3 regions of the Kutzneria sp. NPDC051319 genome follow, and region 1 is predicted to be linked to each of the others. Evidence: riboswitches for the same ligand, from Rfam matches in the RefSeq annotation. Region 1 holds a riboswitch; each other region holds the start of a gene.
What was found. A riboswitch is a leader RNA that binds a small molecule or an ion and turns the genes downstream of it on or off. The one in region 1 is predicted to bind S-adenosylmethionine.
Positions count from the first base shown of each region.

Region 2: another riboswitch for S-adenosylmethionine. It lies ahead of thrC (threonine synthase); the one in region 1 lies ahead of AB0M73_RS22225 (methionine ABC transporter ATP-binding protein).
Region 3: another riboswitch for S-adenosylmethionine. It lies ahead of AB0M73_RS19730 (aminotransferase class V-fold PLP-dependent enzyme); the one in region 1 lies ahead of AB0M73_RS22225 (methionine ABC transporter ATP-binding protein).

Region 1 covers NZ_JBFBAM010000021.1:5,991-11,564, reverse strand. Annotated here, with positions in the region: gene AB0M73_RS22240 (4-(cytidine 5'-diphospho)-2-C-methyl-D-erythritol kinase) at 1-350, opposite strand, end outside; gene AB0M73_RS22235 (MetQ/NlpA family ABC transporter substrate-binding protein) at 382-1,191, opposite strand; gene AB0M73_RS22230 (methionine ABC transporter permease) at 1,213-1,899, opposite strand; gene AB0M73_RS22225 (methionine ABC transporter ATP-binding protein) at 1,896-2,906, opposite strand; SAM riboswitch class I at 3,132-3,222, opposite strand; gene rsmA (16S rRNA (adenine(1518)-N(6)/adenine(1519)-N(6))-dimethyltransferase RsmA) at 3,505-4,350, opposite strand; gene AB0M73_RS22215 (ubiquitin-like domain-containing protein) at 4,368-5,574, opposite strand, start outside.
Region 2 covers NZ_JBFBAM010000009.1:111,518-117,091, reverse strand. Annotated here, with positions in the region: gene AB0M73_RS11590 (hypothetical protein) at 1-2,543, opposite strand, end outside; gene holA (DNA polymerase III subunit delta) at 2,704-3,675, opposite strand; SAM riboswitch class I at 3,764-3,880, shown strand; gene thrC (threonine synthase) at 3,891-5,153, shown strand; gene AB0M73_RS11575 (cache domain-containing protein) at 5,150-5,574, opposite strand, start outside.
Region 3 covers NZ_JBFBAM010000017.1:106,086-111,659, forward strand. Annotated here, with positions in the region: gene AB0M73_RS19715 (potassium/proton antiporter) at 1-983, shown strand, start outside; gene AB0M73_RS19720 (SRPBCC family protein) at 1,076-1,513, shown strand; gene AB0M73_RS19725 (hypothetical protein) at 1,521-1,796, opposite strand; SAM riboswitch class IV at 1,974-2,090, shown strand; gene AB0M73_RS19730 (aminotransferase class V-fold PLP-dependent enzyme) at 2,129-3,484, shown strand; gene lspA (signal peptidase II) at 3,541-4,062, shown strand; gene AB0M73_RS19740 (RluA family pseudouridine synthase) at 4,100-4,984, shown strand; gene AB0M73_RS19745 (AsnC family protein) at 5,125-5,574, opposite strand, start outside.

The DNA.
Region 1 (5,574 bases):
GCGGCGTCGGCGCTGCCGCCGGCCATGCCGCCGGCCACCGGGATGCCCTTGTTGATGGTGATCCGCAGCTTGGGCTCGTCCGGGTCCCGGCCGACGTGCGCGGCCAGCGCCCGCACGGCCTTCCAGACCAGGTTGGACGCGTCGGTGGGCACGTCCTCCGCGCCCTCGCCCCGCACCTCGAGCCCGGACTCGTCGGAGACGGCCACGGTGACCTCGTCGGTCAGCGACAACGACTGGAACAGCGTCGTCAGGTCGTGGTAGCCGTCGGCACGGAGGTCACCCACGGACAGATGCAGGTTGACCTTCGCCGGGGCCCGGACGGTCACTGGTGTCGGTACGACGGCTAGCACCCGTCCAGCCTACGGGCTGTTGCTGTGCTGGCTAGAACGCCGGCAGGACCGAACCGTGGAACGTCTGCTCGATGTAGTCCTTGACCTGCGGGGAGTTGAGCAGCTCGGCCAGCTCCTTGACGCGCTTGTCACCTGCGAGTTCGGGTCGCGTGACCAGACCGTTCGCGTTCGGGTTGCCCTGGGCCTTCTCGATCAGCACCGCGGTCTTCGTGTCCAGGCCGGCCGACAGCGCGTAGTTGCCGTTGACGATCGAGGCGTCGGTGTCCTCGAGGCTGCGCGGCAGCTGGGCCGCCTCCAGCTCGACGAACTGAAGGTGCTTCGGATTGTCGGCCACGTCGCGCGGCGTGGCAGTCGTCTCGGTGCCGGGCTTGAGCTTGAGCAGGCCGTTGTCGGCCAGCAGCTTGAGCGCCCGCGCCTCGTTGCTGGTGTCGTTGGGCACACCGATCTTGGCGCCGTCGGGCAGGTCGGCCGGCTTGTGCGCCTTCTTCGAGTACAGCCCGAGCGGCTCCAGGTGCACGGCCGTCACCCAGGACAGCTGCACGCCGTGGCTCTGCTCGAAGTCGGCGAGGTAGGGCTGGTGCTGGAAGTAGTTGGCGTCCAGCGACTTGTCGACCAACGAGGTGTTCGGCGTGACGTAGTCGGTGAACTCCTTGACCTGGATCTTGAGGCCCTTGGCCGGCGCCAGCTTGTCGGCGACGAACTGCAGGATCTGGCCGTGCGGGGTGGGGCTGACGCCGACGATCAGCGGGGCGTTCGGGTCGGCGGCCGCGCCGCCGCCCGTCCCGCAGGCGGCCGCGGTGGCCGTCACGAGGGCAGCAAGGAGCGCAACACGGAGCTTCATGGGACTGTGGTTCCTCGAATGTCAGGCAGTGACGCGGCGACGGCGGTCGATCAACCGCGAGGACACGTCGAACAGCAGTTGGATGAGCATGGCGAGGGCGCCCAGCACGAGCACCGTGGCCCAGAGAACCCGGTCGTCATAGCGCTGGTAGCCGTAGCGAATGGCGAGGTCGCCCAGGCCTTCGCCGCCGACGACCCCGGCCATGGCGGAGAAGCCGACGAGGGTGACGGCGGTGACGCCGACCGCGGACACCAGCGCCGGGGCGGATTCGCCCAGCAGCACGGATCGCACGATGCGGGTCCGGGTGGCGCCGGTGGTGACGGCCGCCTCCACGACGGTCGCGTCCACCTCACGCAGCGCGGACTGGACGAGTCGGCCGAGGAACGGCACCGCCCCGATGGCCAGCGGCACGATGGCCGCGGTCGGGCCGATCGAGGTGCCGATCAGCGGGCGGGTGACAACCTGTTGCAGCAGCACGATGAGCACGATGAACGGCAGCGATCGGCCGAAGTCCACCACGGTGCCCAGGATCCGGTGCAGCAGCGGGACGGGTCTGAGGCCGTCCGGCGCCGACACGTGCAGCAGCACGCCCAGCGGGATCCCGAGCGCCGTGGCGAACAACGTCGCCACGCCGACCATGTACAGCGTCTGGCCGAGCGCGGGGTGGAGCAGGTCGAACACATCGGACCACGGAGTGGTCGGTCTCACGCAGCGACTCCCTGCGGACCCTTCGGGGTCCGTCGAACGAGGGCGCCGGCCTCGGAGATCCACTCGAGCGCGGAGTCGGCCCGTTCGCCGGTCAGGCCCAGCCGGAACCGGGCCACCGGGGTCTCGCCGAGACGGGTCAGTCCGCCGCCGAGCACGGCGAGGTCGACGCCGAACCGGTTGGACGCCTCCGGCAGCAGCGCGCCCACCGCGGCGAAGCCCACCAGCACCACGTCCGCGACGCGGTCGTGGTTGCCGGCGACGCCGTCGGTCTGGTCGAGCGCGGGCAGCAGCGCGTTGGCGGTACGACTGTCCACATCGGACACAAGGTCGAGCAGTTTGCCGTTCTCCACGATCCGGCCGCCGTCGAGCAGCGCCACGTCGTCGCAGATCCGGCGGACGACCGCCATGTCGTGTGTGACAACAACAACCGTGACTCCGAGCTCCGCTCGGGCCCGGTCGAGAACGGTGAGCACGGAGCCGGTGGTCTCCGGGTCCAGCGCCGAGGTGGGTTCATCGGCCAGCAGCACCGCCGGGTTCGCGGCCAGCGCGCGGGCGACCGCGATGCGTTGGCGCTGCCCGCCGGAGAGCTGGTCCGGGTACGACGCGGCCTTGTCCGTCAGGCCGACCAGATCGAGCAGTTCGCCCACGCGACGACGCCGCGTCGGGCCGTCAACACCCGCGGTTTCCAACGGCAGCGCCACATTGCCCGCCGCCGTGCGCTGACGCAGCAGGGAATCCCCTTGCGGCACAACACCGATCTGCCGCCGCGCCGCGCGCAGCCGGTTGCCGTCCAGCGTGACGAGGTCGGTTCCGTCGACGCGGATCGCCCCGCTGTCCGGTCGCTCCAGCAGGGCGATGCAGCGGGCCAGGGTCGACTTGCCGGAGCCGCTCGGGCCCACGACGCCGCACACCGCGCCGGCCTGGACCTCAAGGGTGACGCCGTCCAGCGCGCGCACCGCGCCGCTGCGACTGGGGAAGGATTTGACCAGATTGTCGACAGTGATCACTTTATGCTCCACGGCACGCGCGGCCACGCGCGCTCATGGCGCGCGTATGACCGTCCTTTTTGGACCGTCCTAACCGGACGGGGCGATTAAGGGTGAACCGACAGCAGCGGCGGGTAGGGTGTTACCGGCCGGCCTGACAGCCCGTGGCGGTGCGGCGGCACTGATCGACGACTCGACGGCGGGTGAGCAGCAGAGCTGCGCACACTCGGGCGAGGTCCATGACGTCCTCCATCGGTCCTGGCGGTAGCACCTGCCCGGGGTCGGGTGGTTGCTGCGGCTTCGTCGATCCAGGTCTCTCGGCCGCTCGGGATGGATGCAAGTAGCAGTACACCTGACCGGTATGTGGAAAATCAAGCCATGCCCAGGAAGAACCACGGATCGTTCGGTAAGTCACACCGATGCCCGATGATTGCTCGGTTCGCGACGTATCTCACGGTAGGTTCCCCGGCACCCAGGGTTATCCACAACCCGGCAAGTTATCCACAGGGCGTCCGTTTTCAAGATCGTTCCCAGGGTGGCGGCGATAGGCCAGGCGAAAGTCACGGGGTGGCGGGAAAGAAGCCGGCGGGAGCGGGTGTTGGCCCCAGACGTGGGGAAACTACGCGGCGGCGGCTTCGGCTACGCGGACGAAGTCGGCGATGCCGAGTTGCTCGCCACGCAGGGAGGGGTCGACGCCGGCGGCGGTGAGGAGCTGGCCGGCGCGGTCGGCGGAGCCGGCCCAGCCGGCGAGGGCGGCGCGGAGGGTCTTGCGGCGCTGGGCGAAGGCGGCGTCGACGAGGGTGAAGAGGGCCTCGCGTGACACGGAGGACGGGGCCTCGCGGCGGGTGAAGGCGACGAGGGCGGAGTCGACGTTGGGCACGGGCCAGAAGACGGAGCGGGGCACAGGACCGGCGCGGCGGGCGGAGGCGTACCAAGCGAGCTTGACGCTGGGAACCCCGTAGACCCGACTGCCGGGACCGGCGGCCATGCGGTCGGCGACCTCGGACTGGACCATGACGAGCCCGGTCCGCAGGGACGGCAGCTCGGCCAGCAGGTGCAGGATGATCGGCACGGAGACGTTGTACGGCAGGTTGGCGACCAAGGCCGTGGGGGCGGCGCCGAGCTGGTCGGCGGTGACCCGCATGGCATCGGCGCCGACGACGGTGAGCCGGGACGCGAAGTCGGGGGCGAACTCGGCGGCGGTCGCGGGGAGCCGGGCGGCCAACACCGGATCGATCTCGACGGCGACGACGGCCTGGCACACGGGCAGCAGCGCCAGGGTCAAGGACCCGAGGCCGGGACCGACCTCGAGGGCGACGTCATCGGCGGTGACACCGGAGACGGCGACGATGCGCCGCACGGTGTTGGTGTCGTGCACGAAGTTCTGGCCCAGCTTCTTGGTCGGACGGACGTCCAACTCCTGGGCAAGGGCGCGGACCTCGACGGGTCCCAGCAGTTCGGGCACGAAGCGAGATTCTAGGCTCAGGTCAGGCCGAGCTCGCCGGCGCACTGCCACGGCTGCAGGCCACGGGCCGCCCGCACGCGGTTGGCGATGGCGATCTGCTGCTCACGGGTGGCCAGGTCGGCCCGCGGGGCGTACTGCCCGCCACCGTTGGACAGCCAGGTCGGGTTGTTGAACTGCAGCCCGCCGTAGTAGCCGTTGCCGGTGTTGGCGTGCCAGTTGCTGCTGGACTCGCACACCGCGATGCGGTCCCAGATCTCGTCGCCCGGCAGCGCCTTGGTGCCGTTCTTGACGACCTTCGGCTTCATCGGCGTGATGACCTGCACGCCGATCTGCTGCTTGTCGGTCTGCTTGCCGTTGTGCATGGTGACCCGGTAGGTCACGTTCTGCTTGCCGACCACGCCCGGGTCCATGACCTGGGTGACGCCCTCGTCGAGGGTCGGGTCGTTGACGATCTGCGTCGTCGGCTGGATGTCCTGGTTCTCCTGGACCACCGTGACGCCGTTGCGGCTGACGGTGATCTGGGCGCCGCTGGCCAGCTTGGTGTCCGAGGCCGGAGCGACGTTGTCGTCCGCGCCCAGGGAGATGTTCAGGGACTTGAGCAGCTCCTGGATGGTCACCGCGTAGGTGGTGAGCTGCTTGGGGGCGTTGCCGCCGTCGCTGATGGTGACGGTCTTGGCCGTCTTGACGTCCATCGACATCCCGCTGAGCGGGATCTGCTTGGACGGGTCGACCGAGAGCTTGGCGTTCTCGGTCTTGACGCCCATCTCGCGCAGCGCGTCGGCGACGTTCTGGGCCTTGACCCACTGGGTCTTGGACACACCGTCCACGGACACGGTCATGGTGCGGCCGCGCTGCAGGACGATCTTGCCGCCGTCGGCGATGGAGGAGTTGGCCGAGGGCATCAACGAGTCGTGCGCGCCGGCGGACAGGCCCTGCTTGGCCAGCACGTCGCCGACGGTGCCGGAGTACGTGTGCACGGTCATCTCGTGGCCGTCGACATCGACGGTGACGGCCTTGTCCATGGCCAGCGCGGTGGCGCCGCCACCGGCCAGGCTGACCAGGGTGGCCATGACGGCGGCCTTGATGAACCGGCGCTTCCACGGCGACTTGGCTTCGAGATCGGTCTTGACGACCGTCTTGCGCAGCGGCTCGGGGACGAGGTTGGCGTCCTGGAGGCCCTCTTCGAGCTCTTCCCAGCACTGGCCCAGGCCCTCGGTGAGGGGA
Region 2 (5,574 bases), on a different contig from region 1:
GCCGCGACCTGCCCGGCGAGCAGCAGCGGGGCCAGCCAGAACCCGGTCACCTGGGACAGCGGCCGGGCCGGCGCCGGGTCGACGCCCAGCGAGCGCAGCCAGGCCGGGTCCACGTCCGCGGTCGACAGCTCGGGCCCGGTCGCCGGGACCAGGGCGTCGCCGATCACGTAGATGTCCGAGTCGGCCGGCGCGGACAGTGAGATGTGCCAGTTCAGGGCGCCGCCGGCGGCCGTGGACGCGGTCGGCGCGACGGTCACCGTCGGCACCGGGTCGTCGTTGGTCACCGTCACGCCGCCCTGGTAGGAGCCGACGACGGTGCCCTTGGCCGCCTTGATCTGCGCGCCGACGGTGTAGTCCGCGCTCCAGCGGGTGTTCCCGACCACGATCGCGGGCACGTCCACCGTGTGCTGCCCGGGCGCCAGCGTCAGCGCCTGCTCGGTGTAGTTCCGGCCGCTCGCGTCGGCCCGGAACAGCTTGAGCGTGCCGCCGGCCTCGCCGGTCACCGTCACCGGAATCTGGTACGTCTTCGAGCCCGAGTCGCCCTCCGCGGCCTTGAGCGTGCCGAGGTCGACTCGGGTCAGCTTGGCCGGAGCCGGTTCGGGCAGGCCGGGACGCCAGCCGTGGGCGTCGAGCAGCCAGGCCTCGCCGCTGCCGGTGGTCGGCGCCAGTTCGAGCTCGGCCACCTGGAGCACCGGCGGCACCGGGACCCGCACTTCCTGGGCCCAGTACGAGAAGGTGCGGTCCTGGCCCGGCAGGCCGTCGAGCGTGATCTTGCCGAGCGCGGTCCGCCCGCCGCTGCTGTTCACGGCCGTGACGTCGAACGAGGTGCCGGCCGAGTTGGGCGGCACGATCATCCGCAGCGCCAGGGACTGGTTGCCGACCAGCAGCACCGGCTTCGGCGGCTCGATCACCGCCACCGTGCCGGCCGACGACCAGCGCACGTCGATCGCCTCGCGACCGGCCTCGGTCGAGGACGAGTTGAGCGCCACGGTGTGCGGCGACTGGAACTGGGCCCGCCCGGTCAGGCAGGCGGTGGCGGTGTTGATCTCGTCGCACAGCTTTCCGCTGCCGGAGATCTTGGTGTTCCCATCGGGGATCACCACCGGTGTGCGCTCCGCGCCGAGGGCCGCGCTCAGCACGTGAGCCGGGTCGGCCGACGGCGCCCGCACCCCGGACCCGTCCAGCAGCGGCTGCACACGCAGGTCGTGGTCGAGGAACAGGTGCGCGGCCGCGGCGACGTAGGTCGCTCCGACCGCCCGTTGCTGCGGCGCGGTCAGGCGGGCGGGCTGACCGGGGTCGCACAGCGGATTCGGCGTGGGGCCGGCGTGGTAGTCGTCGACCGACGGGGCGGTGGAGACACCGGGCGTCCACTCGGAGTTGAAGAAGTTGTGGTTGGCGCCGGCGATGTACAGGGCACTGTGCAACGCCTTGCCCTTGCTGACACCCCGGGTCGAGTCGACGTACTGCTGCCCCTGGAGGTTGTAGACGTCGCCGTCACAGGCGGGCAGGAAGGTCACCGACGGCACGTCCGGGGTCGGGTTCTGGCCGAAGATCGTCGGCGCGATGAACACGTTTCCACGGATCGTCCAGCGGACCGGGCCCGAGTAGCCCGAGTCGAACGGCGGCGGGGCCAGGCTGTCCAGCGCCGCCTGGTTGACGCCTTCGCCCCCACGGGAATGCCCGACCAGCAACACCTTCGACATGTCCGCGACGGGAGCGTCCTTGACGATCTGCGGCGCCGAGCCGCGACCAGAGCCGGCCCAGTCCGCCCAGTGCTCCAGGTGCAGCCGGACCAGTGAGGAGCGCGCCTGCGCGCCACCGTCGGCGACCTGGTAGTCGAGGGCGTTGATAGCGTCCGCGGAGATGGAGACCGTCACGTATCCCTGCGATGCCAACAACTGCTGGGTCTGGAGATAGCCGCGATAGCTCGGCACCGGCAGGGAGCCGGCCGGGCACGGCCAACCCACGGGATCGGCTTCGGGGTCGGTCGGGCTGTAGCAGGCCTGGTGCCGGCCGTGCAGGAACAGCACCAGCGGGCGGTTGCCCGGGGCGTTCTTCGGGGCCACGACGACGGCCTGCATCTCGGTCGACCCGTTCAGCCCGGGCAGCGGCACCGGGTCGAGCGTGTACTCGCCGGTGCTCGTCTGGTAGCGGCCGGGAGTGCCGGAGTCCACGGATCCCTTGGGCAGCAACGGCGGCAGCGCGGCCGGCGCCCGGGAGTCGGCCTTGGCCTTCGGGTCCGGGGCGTCCAGCCGCTGGCCGCCGGCCCGGACCTCGATCTTGCTCGGATCGCCGATCGCCTTGCCGGGCAAGGAGAACGTACGGTTGTCGCGGCTCGGGCTGGCCCGGCCCAGCAGCTTGCCGCCGGACCAGAACTCCACCGGCGCGTCGCCGGTCAGCGGCTTCGGCGACGTCCAGACAACCTGGCCGTCCACCACCCGCCAGCCCACGGCGCTCGGGGTCTCCGCGATTCGGGCCTGGGCCGTCGGCCCCAGGGCGATCACTGTGAACACGGCCAACAGCAATGGTAAGAGCTTGCGCATCCGACCTCTATCCGTGGTCGCGACCCTGGTTTCCCCCAGTCGGATCCCACGGGTCGTCGAAGCATCCCCGCCACGGTAGGAGATCGCTGCGCGTCGGCGCAGCGATTCGAGCAGAACTCGGCTCTCACCGCCCGCTCGCGCGTCGGCGCTGCCCGACCGGTCAGCCCATCTGGTGCGCCGCGACCACCTTGAGCACAGCCCGCTCCAACGCGTAGTCCGCGTCGGCCGCCACACCCTTCACGTCGGCGTTGAGCGCGGCCACGACCTGCATCGCCGCCGCCAGCCCGGCCGGCGACCAGCCGCGGGCCTGGCCCTGCGCCCGCTTCACCTTCCACGGCGGCATGCCCAGGTCGCCGGCCATCCGGAACGGGTCGCCGCGACCGGCCGAGGCCACCTTGGCCACCGTCCGCACGCCCTCGGCCAGCGCGTCGGCCACCAGCACGTGCGGCACGCCGAGCAGCATGGCCCAGCGCAGCGCCTCCATCGCGCCGGCCCGATCCCCCACGACCGCCAGGTCGGCCACGGCGAAGCCGGTCACCTCGGCCTTGCCCTGGTGGTAGCGGCGCACCGCCGCCTCGTCGACCTTGCCGTCGTTGTCGGTGACCAGCTGCGAGGCGGCCGCGGCCAGCTCACGCAGGTCGTTGCCGACGGTCTCGACCAGCGCCGCCAGCCCGGCCGGATCGATCTTGCCGCCGGCCCGCCGCACCTCGTCCTTGACGAACGCGTCCCGATCGGCCGGCTTGGTGATCTTCGAGCACTCCACCACCGCCGCGCCGGCCTTCTTCAGCGCGCCCGGCAGGTCCTTGGCCACCTTGGCCCGGCCGCCGCCGGTGTGCAGCACGATCAGCACGATGCCGTCGGACGGCGCCTTGGCGTAGGACAGGACCGCGTCGGCGATCTCCTTGCCCACCTCCTGCGCGCCCTCCAGCACCACCACGCGGCCCTCGGCGAACAGCGACGGGCTCAGCAGCTCGGCCAGCTCCGGAGGGGTGAGGTCAGTCACCCGCTGGCGGGTCAGATCGGCGGTCGGGTCGACCTCGCGGGCCTGCGCCAACGCGGCCCGCACGGCCCGTTCGACCAGCAGTTCCTCGTCGCCGAGCACGAGCAGCAGCGGTTCGGGGGCGGCACTCACCCGACCATCCTTCCACGTCCCGCATGGTGGGCGATTGAGTGGCGATGCCAGGTCGAGGTGCCGTACCGTGCAGGTCACAACTGAATACCGCTCATCCAGAGGGGCAGAGGGAACGGCCCGTTGAAGCCCCGGCAACCGGCGACGCACGCTTTGTGGTGCGTCGATCACGGTGCCAATTCCGACCCACACGTGGGAAAGATGAGGAGATACCTCCCATGACCTCGACCGTCGACGCCCGCACCGCCGCCGCCTTCAACCTCGGCCCCGCGCGTGCCCTGAGCTGTCGCGAGTGCGGCCACCAGATCCCGCTGGCCGCCGAGTTCGCCTGTAGCGAGTGTTTCGGCCCCCTCGAAGTGGCCTACGACTTCGGCCGGGTGCGCCGCGAGGACATCGAGGCCGGCCCCAAGTCCATCTGGCGCTACCGCAACCTGCTGCCCGTGCCCACCGACGTGCAGGCCTACCCCAACACCGACCCCGGCCTCACCCGCCTGGTCAAGGCCGACCGCCTCGGCGCCGCCCTGGGCGTGCGCAACCTGTGGGTCAAGGACGACACCGGCAACCCGACGCACTCGTTCAAGGACCGCGTCGTCGCCGTGGCGCTGGCCGCCGCCCGCCAGCTCGGCTTCAAGGTGCTGGCCTGCCCCTCCACCGGCAACCTGGCCAACGCCGTGGCCGCCGCGGCCGCCCGCGCCGGCTGGGAGTCGGTCGTGCTCATCCCGTCCTCGCTGGAGAAGGCCAAGATCCTCACCACCGCGGTCTACGACGGCGCGCTGATCGCCGTGGACGGCAACTACGACGACGTGAACCGGCTGGCCACCCAGCTCGCCGCCGAGCACGAGGACTGGGCGTTCGTGAACGTCAACGTCCGCCCGTACTACGCCGAGGGCTCCAAGACCCTGGCCTACGAGGTCGCCGAGCAGCTCGGCTGGCGGCTGCCCGGGCAGATCGTGGTGCCGGTCGCCTCCGGCTCGCAGTTGACCAAGGTGGACAAGGGTTTCCGCGAGCTGGGCGAGCTCGGGCTGGTCGACGCCACCCCGTACCGCGTGTTCGGCGCCCAGGCCACCGGCTGCTCGCCGGTCGCCTCCGCCTACAAGGCCGGCACCGACGTCGTGACGCCGGTCCGCCCCGACACCATCGCCCGGTCGCTGGCCATCGGCGCCCCCGCCGACGGCCCGTACGTGCTGGACACCGTGCGCCGCACCGGCGGCGCCGTCGAGGACGTCACCGACGAGGAGGTCGTCGAGGGCATCCGGCTGCTGGCCCGCACCGAGGGCATCTTCGCCGAGACCGCCGGCGGCGTGACCGTCGCGACCGCGAAGAAGCTCATCGAGACCGGCCAGCTCGACCCCGACGCCGACACCGTGCTGCTGATCACCGGCGACGGGCTCAAGACCCTCGACGCCGTGGCCGACCACATTGGGCCCAAGGCCACCGTGCCGCCCAACGCCGCCGCCGTCATCGAGGCCCTGGGTCTCTAAGGCATCACCAGCACTATCGGGGCGTCTCCACAGCGACGAACGCCGGCGCGCGCCTGTGCGCCGGCGTTCCACCACGCCGGCACGTCCGCGTCCCGCATCAGCGATCCCGTCGGCGATTTCGCGCTGTTGGAGACGATCACCCGGCCCTGGGCGTTCACGAGGGCCGCTCGCGATCCCAGGCTCCTGAGCTTCGGCTGCAGCACGTGCTCGAACTCCCGCACGAACACGTCCGCCCCCACCACTCCCGCGAACGCGCCGTTCCGCTGCGCCGGCACCGTGAACGTGAGTGTGTACTCGTCCGTGCAGAGGTAGTCCACGTACGGCCCGTTCACGTGCCGCCGGCCCGTGTCCCTTGACGCCGTGAACCAGGATTGCCTTGTGTAGTCCAGGAAGTTCGCGCTGCCCGGCTCCAGGCTGATGA
Region 3 (5,574 bases), on a different contig from region 1:
TGCTGCTCGTCGCCGCCGATCCGGTGGGCTGGACCACGCCGCTGCTCGCCGTCTACGAGCTCGGCATCGGCGCCGCCGTCGGCATTCTCGTCGGCTGGCTCGGCGCTTTCGGGCTGAGACGCGCGGCCCTGCCGGCGACCGGCCTCTATCCCGTCGCCACCGTCGCCATGTGTGTGCTGGCCTATGCGTTCGGTGACCTCGTGCACGCCTCCGGCCTGCTGGCCACGTACGTCACCGGCCTGGTGCTCGGCAATTCCCGGCTGCCGCACCGTTCCGACACCCTCTCCTTCGCCGAGGGACTCGGCTGGCTGGCCCAGATCGGCCTGTTCGTCTTGCTGGGCCTGTTCGCCTCACCCGCCCGGCTGCTGAGCGCCCTCGTGCCGGCCCTGGTCGCCGGGGCCGTGTTGCTGCTGCTGGCCCGGCCCTTGTCCGTGCTGCTGTCCATGACCCCGTTCCGCGTGAAGTGGCGGGAACAGGTCTTCCTGTCGTGGTCCGGGCTTCGCGGCGCCGTGCCCATCGTGCTGGCCCTGATTCCGTTGACCCAGGGCGTTCCCGGTGCCCAGCACCTGGTCGACGCGGTGTTCGTGCTCGTGGTCGTGCTGACGTTGATCCAGGGCGGCACCCTGCCCCTGGTCGCCCGATGGCTCGGTCTCGTCAAAACCGGTGACACACAGGAGATCGAAGTCGACTCCGCGCCGCTGGACACCCTGGGCGCCGAGCTCTTGCAGGTGCGGGTGCAGCCCGGATCCAAGCTCCATGGCGTGTATCTCTCGGAGCTCCGGCTGCCGGTGGGGGCCACCATCAGCCTCATCGTCCGTGGCGAGGCCGGTTTCACGCCCAAGTCGACCACGCGGCTCCAGGAAGAGGACCAACTCCTCGTCGTGGCCACCGACGACGCCCGCGACGCCACCGAGCGCCGCATCCGCGCCGTCGACCGCGCAGGCCGTTTCGCCCGCTGGAAGGGCGAATCGGGGCGAGACTGAACCCCCGCGAGTCCCGCTCTCCGACACACCGAAATACGGTTTCGCGCACACCTACGAGGTAACCCCGGGCGGCGCGGGAGCGACAAACGAGCATGGCCGTCGACGTCCGGACCGAGATCGTCATCGACGCCCCGCTCGCGCGGGTCGCCGACTACGCGGCCGGCCCGGGCAATGCCCCGGAGTGGTACGTCAACATCCGCTCCGTGCGCTGGGAGACCGAGCCGCCGGTGGCCGTCGGCTCGCGGGTGGCCTTCGTGGCGCGGTTCCTCGGCCGGGAACTGGCCTACACCTACGAGATCGTCGAACATGAGCCCGGTTCACGGCTGGTCATGCAGACCGCCCAGGGGCCGTTCCCGATGCGGACGACCTACACCTGGGAGGCGGTCGGGCCCACGCGGACACGGATGACGCTGCGTAACAGCGGGTCGCCGTCCGGCTTCGCCACCGTGGCCGCGCCGATGATGGCGATGGAGATGCGCCGGGCCAACCGCAAGGACCTGGCCAACCTGAAGACCCGGCTGGAGTCCTGACGCGGGATCAGCTCAGGGTGCCGGCGAACAGGGCGCGGTGCACCGCCAGGTAGGCGGGGCAGGGGAACGCCGGGCGGGGCTGCCACCAGTGGTCGGGGCGGCAGGCGCCGCAGCGGCCGGCCGGGTCCGGGGAGTGCTCGCTGAGCAGGGTGGCGACGGCGTCGACGACGCGGGGGAGCTGGGCCCGGGTGACGCCGCTGACGATGCGGTCGTCGGGATCGAGGGCGAGGTCGGCGAGCATCGCCAGATGGCGACTGAGCTCGTCGTCGAGCTCGCGGAACATGACTACCTCCGGGCGGTCGGCCACACGTGGTGCGCCGCCGAGTCTGCGCCGGGCGGGCGGCAAATGGACCGGGCCTTCACCCCTCCGGGAACAGAAACACCCGTTAGTGACGGCTCTCACGATGTGAGAGGACGTCTCGACGGATCCGCGCACGGTCGGTTACCGTGGTCGACGTTAGGTCATGAGTGCCAGCGTCAAGCCCCGGCTTGCTGGCCGGCAACCCTCCTCCGCGGTGGGGTGCCCCGGGTGAGGACCAGGCCCTGTCGCACCAGGCGACAAGGGCAAGCGCGGACCCGGGTGCAGTGCGGGTCCCTGACCCGAGGAGCACCCCCGTGACCATCGCGATCCCGCCGGCCCGCAACACGGACAAGACCATCCCGACCGTGCCGGCAGTGGTCGGGGCCCGCCTGTCCGTGCCGCTGGTGACCGGAGACCGCGTCACGTACGCCAATCTCGACCACGCGGCCAGCGCCCCGTGTCTGGAGCAGGTCCGCGACGCGGTGGACGAACTGCTGCCCTGGTACGCGAGTGTGCACCGTGGCGCGGGATTCGCCTCGCAGGTGTCCACAAAGGTCTATGAGCAGGCCCGGAACACGTTGCGGCGCTTCGTGGGCGCCCGTAGCAGCGACACGGTGGTGTTCACCCGCAACACCACGGACGCCCTCAACCTGCTGGCGAAGTCGTTGCCGCGCCGCACTTCCGTGGTGCTGTTCGACACCGAGCACCACGCGGCGCTGCTGCCCTGGCGCGGCCCGAACGTCCGTCGCATTCAGACTCCGGAGTCGGCGGCCGCGGCCGTGCCGGCGCTGGAGGCGGCGCTGAAGCTGTGCCCGGAGGGCCCGCGCCTGGTCGTGGTCACGGGGGCCTCGAACGTCACGGGCGAGCTGTGGCCGGTGGCCGAGCTGGCCCAGGTGGCCCGGCGCTTCGGGGCGCGCATCGCCCTGGATGCCGCGCAGCTCGCGCCGCACCGCCCGGTGGACATCAAGGCCCTCGACGTCGACTACGCCGTGCTGTCGGGCCACAAGCTGTACGCCCCCTACGGCGCCGGCGCGCTGATCGGCCGGGCCGACTGGCTGCAGGCGGCCGAGCCGTACCTGGTCGGCGGCGGCGCCACCAAGAGCGTCGTCGACTGGGGCGACCACCTCGGCGTCGCGTGGTCGGCCGTGCCGGAGCGGCATGAGGCGGGGTCGCCCAACGTCGTCGGCGTGCACGCGCTGGCCGCGGCCTGCGACACGATCACCCGCCACGGCTGGGACCGCATCGTCGCCCACGAGCAGGCGCTGCTGACCCGGCTGCGTGAGGGCCTCAAGACCGTCCCCGGCCTGCACGAGCTGGCCATCTTCCAGGGCGACAACGACCGCGTCGGCGTCGTCAGCTTCACCGTCCACGGCCACGAGGCCGGCCTGATCGCCGCCGCGCTGTCCGCGGAGTACGGCATCGGCGTCCGTGACGGCGCCTTCTGCGCGCACGTGGCGACCCGGCGCCTGCTGGAGCGCGTGGAGGCCACTGAGCAGCGCGCGCTGCGGGCCAGCCTGGGCCTCGGCAGCACCGTGGAGCACGTGGACCGTCTCGTCGCCGCGCTGCGTGAACTCGTCACCAACGGGCCGAAGTGGACGTACGTGCAGGAGGACGGCAGGTGGGTGCCGGCCGACGACAACCGGCCGCTGCCGCCCTTCGTCGCCGCCTGAGGGACAATGGCCCGGTGAGCACCGAGCCCAACACCGAACCGGTCGCGGCGCAGCGGCTGCTGCCCCGCCGGATCGGCATGCTGGTGACAGCGGCTGTCGTCGCCCTGGCGCTGGACATCGTCACCAAGGCACTGGTCGTCGCGAACCTCGAGGGCAAGCCGCCGCTCGAACTCGCCGGCGGCCTGGTCTACCTGGACGTGATCCGCAACCCGTACGCCGCGTTCTCGCTCGGCGTCACGGGCATGACGTGGGTGTTCAGCGTGATCTGCGTCGGCGTGCTGGCCGCGATCGTCTGGGTCGCGCCCCGGCTGCGCTCGCGCGGCTGGGCCGTCGGCCTCGGCTTCGTGTTCGGCGGCGCCCTCGGCAACCTGCTGGACCGCATCTTCCGGGCCCCCGGCGCGCTGCAGGGGCACGTCGTCGACTTCATCTCCGTGTTCGGGCCCAACGCCCAGTACTTCCCCGTGTTCAACTTCGCCGACTCGGCCATCTGCGTCGGCGGCGCGCTCATCGTGCTGATGGCCATCCTGGGCCGCGACTACGACGGCCGCTCCACGCGAGAGGCCAAGACCAGTGAGTGACCTTCGCGAGCTGCCCGTGCCCGACGGCCTCGACGGCATGCGCGTCGACGCCGGCCTGTCCAAGCTGCTCGGCCTGTCCCGCACCACCGTCGCCACCCTCGCCGACTCCGGCGACGTGGTGGTCGACGGCCGCGCCGTCGGCAAGTCCGACCGCCTGATCGCCGGCTCGTGGCTGGAGGTCACGCTGCCCGCGCCCGCGCAGCCCGTCACCGTGCAGGCCATTCCCGTCGAGGGCCTCGTCGTGCTGCACGAGGACGACGACGTGGTGGTGGTCGACAAGCCGGTGGGCGTGGTCGTGCACCCCACCCCCGGCTGGACCGGCCCGACCGTGCTCGGCGGCCTGGCCGCCGCCGGCATCCGGATCTCCACCTCCGGCGCGGCCGAGCGGCAGGGCGTGGTGCACCGGCTGGACGCCGGCACCACCGGTGTGATGGTCGTGGCCAAGAGCGAGCACGCTTACACCGTGCTGAAGCGGGCGTTCAAGGAGCGCACCGTGGACAAGGTCTACCACGCGCTGGTCCAGGGCCATCCCGACCCGACTCGCGGCACCATCGACGCGCCCATCGACCGGCACCCCAAGCACGACTACAAGTGGGCCGTCGTGGCCACCGGCCGGCCCAGCATCACGCACTACGAGATGCTGGAGGCCTTCCGCGCCGCCTCGCTGCTGGAGGTGCACCTGGAGACCGGCCGCACCCACCAGATCCGTGTGCACTTCTCCGCCCTGCACCACCCCTGCGTCGGCGACCTGACCTACGGCGCCGACCCCGTGCTGGCCAAGCGCCTGGCGTTGACCCGGCAGTGGCTCCAGGCCAAGTCCCTGTCCTTCCACCACCCGGCCGACGGCCAGTGGGTGACGTTTGAGAGCCAGTACCCGGACGACCTGCGCATCGCCCTCGACCGCATCCGCGCGGAGAGCTGACCCCGCCTTTTTCTCACGTGAGTGGCTCATTTCGCTTCTGACGCCACTTGAGCCACTCAGGTGGGGAACAAGGGCTACGTGAGTGGCTCATTTTCGCTCAGAAGCCGCCTAAGCCACTCACGTAGCGAAAAAAACAGGGGTTAGAGCTCGATCTCCCAGGTGAGGGAGTGGGCGGGGTCGTCGGGGCGGGGGCTCCAGCGGACGGAGGTGAGCTCCGTGGAGTCCGGCAGCACGTAGACGGTGTGGCCGCCGGCGGTCTCGCCCGGCTGGACGCCGATGCGGTGGGGCGGGCGGGAGGACAGGGACACGGGGGCCTTGGAGACGGTCTGGCCGTCGGCGGCGATCAGCAGCAGGTAGAGGTCGGGCAGCGAGGAGAACGGCACGGTGCCGCGGTTGGTGAGCTCGGTGTGCACGACCACGGCCCGCTCGCCCTCCTGGAGGCGGTAGCCGGCGGCGGTGAAGAGGAAGTCGGCGGGGTCGACGACCTCGACGAGCTGGATGGACAGCTGCTCGCCCTCCAGGCCCACGGTCTGCTGCGAGGTGCCCACGGTGAACTTGGGCGGGGGCACGGGCTCGGCCTTGACGGTCTG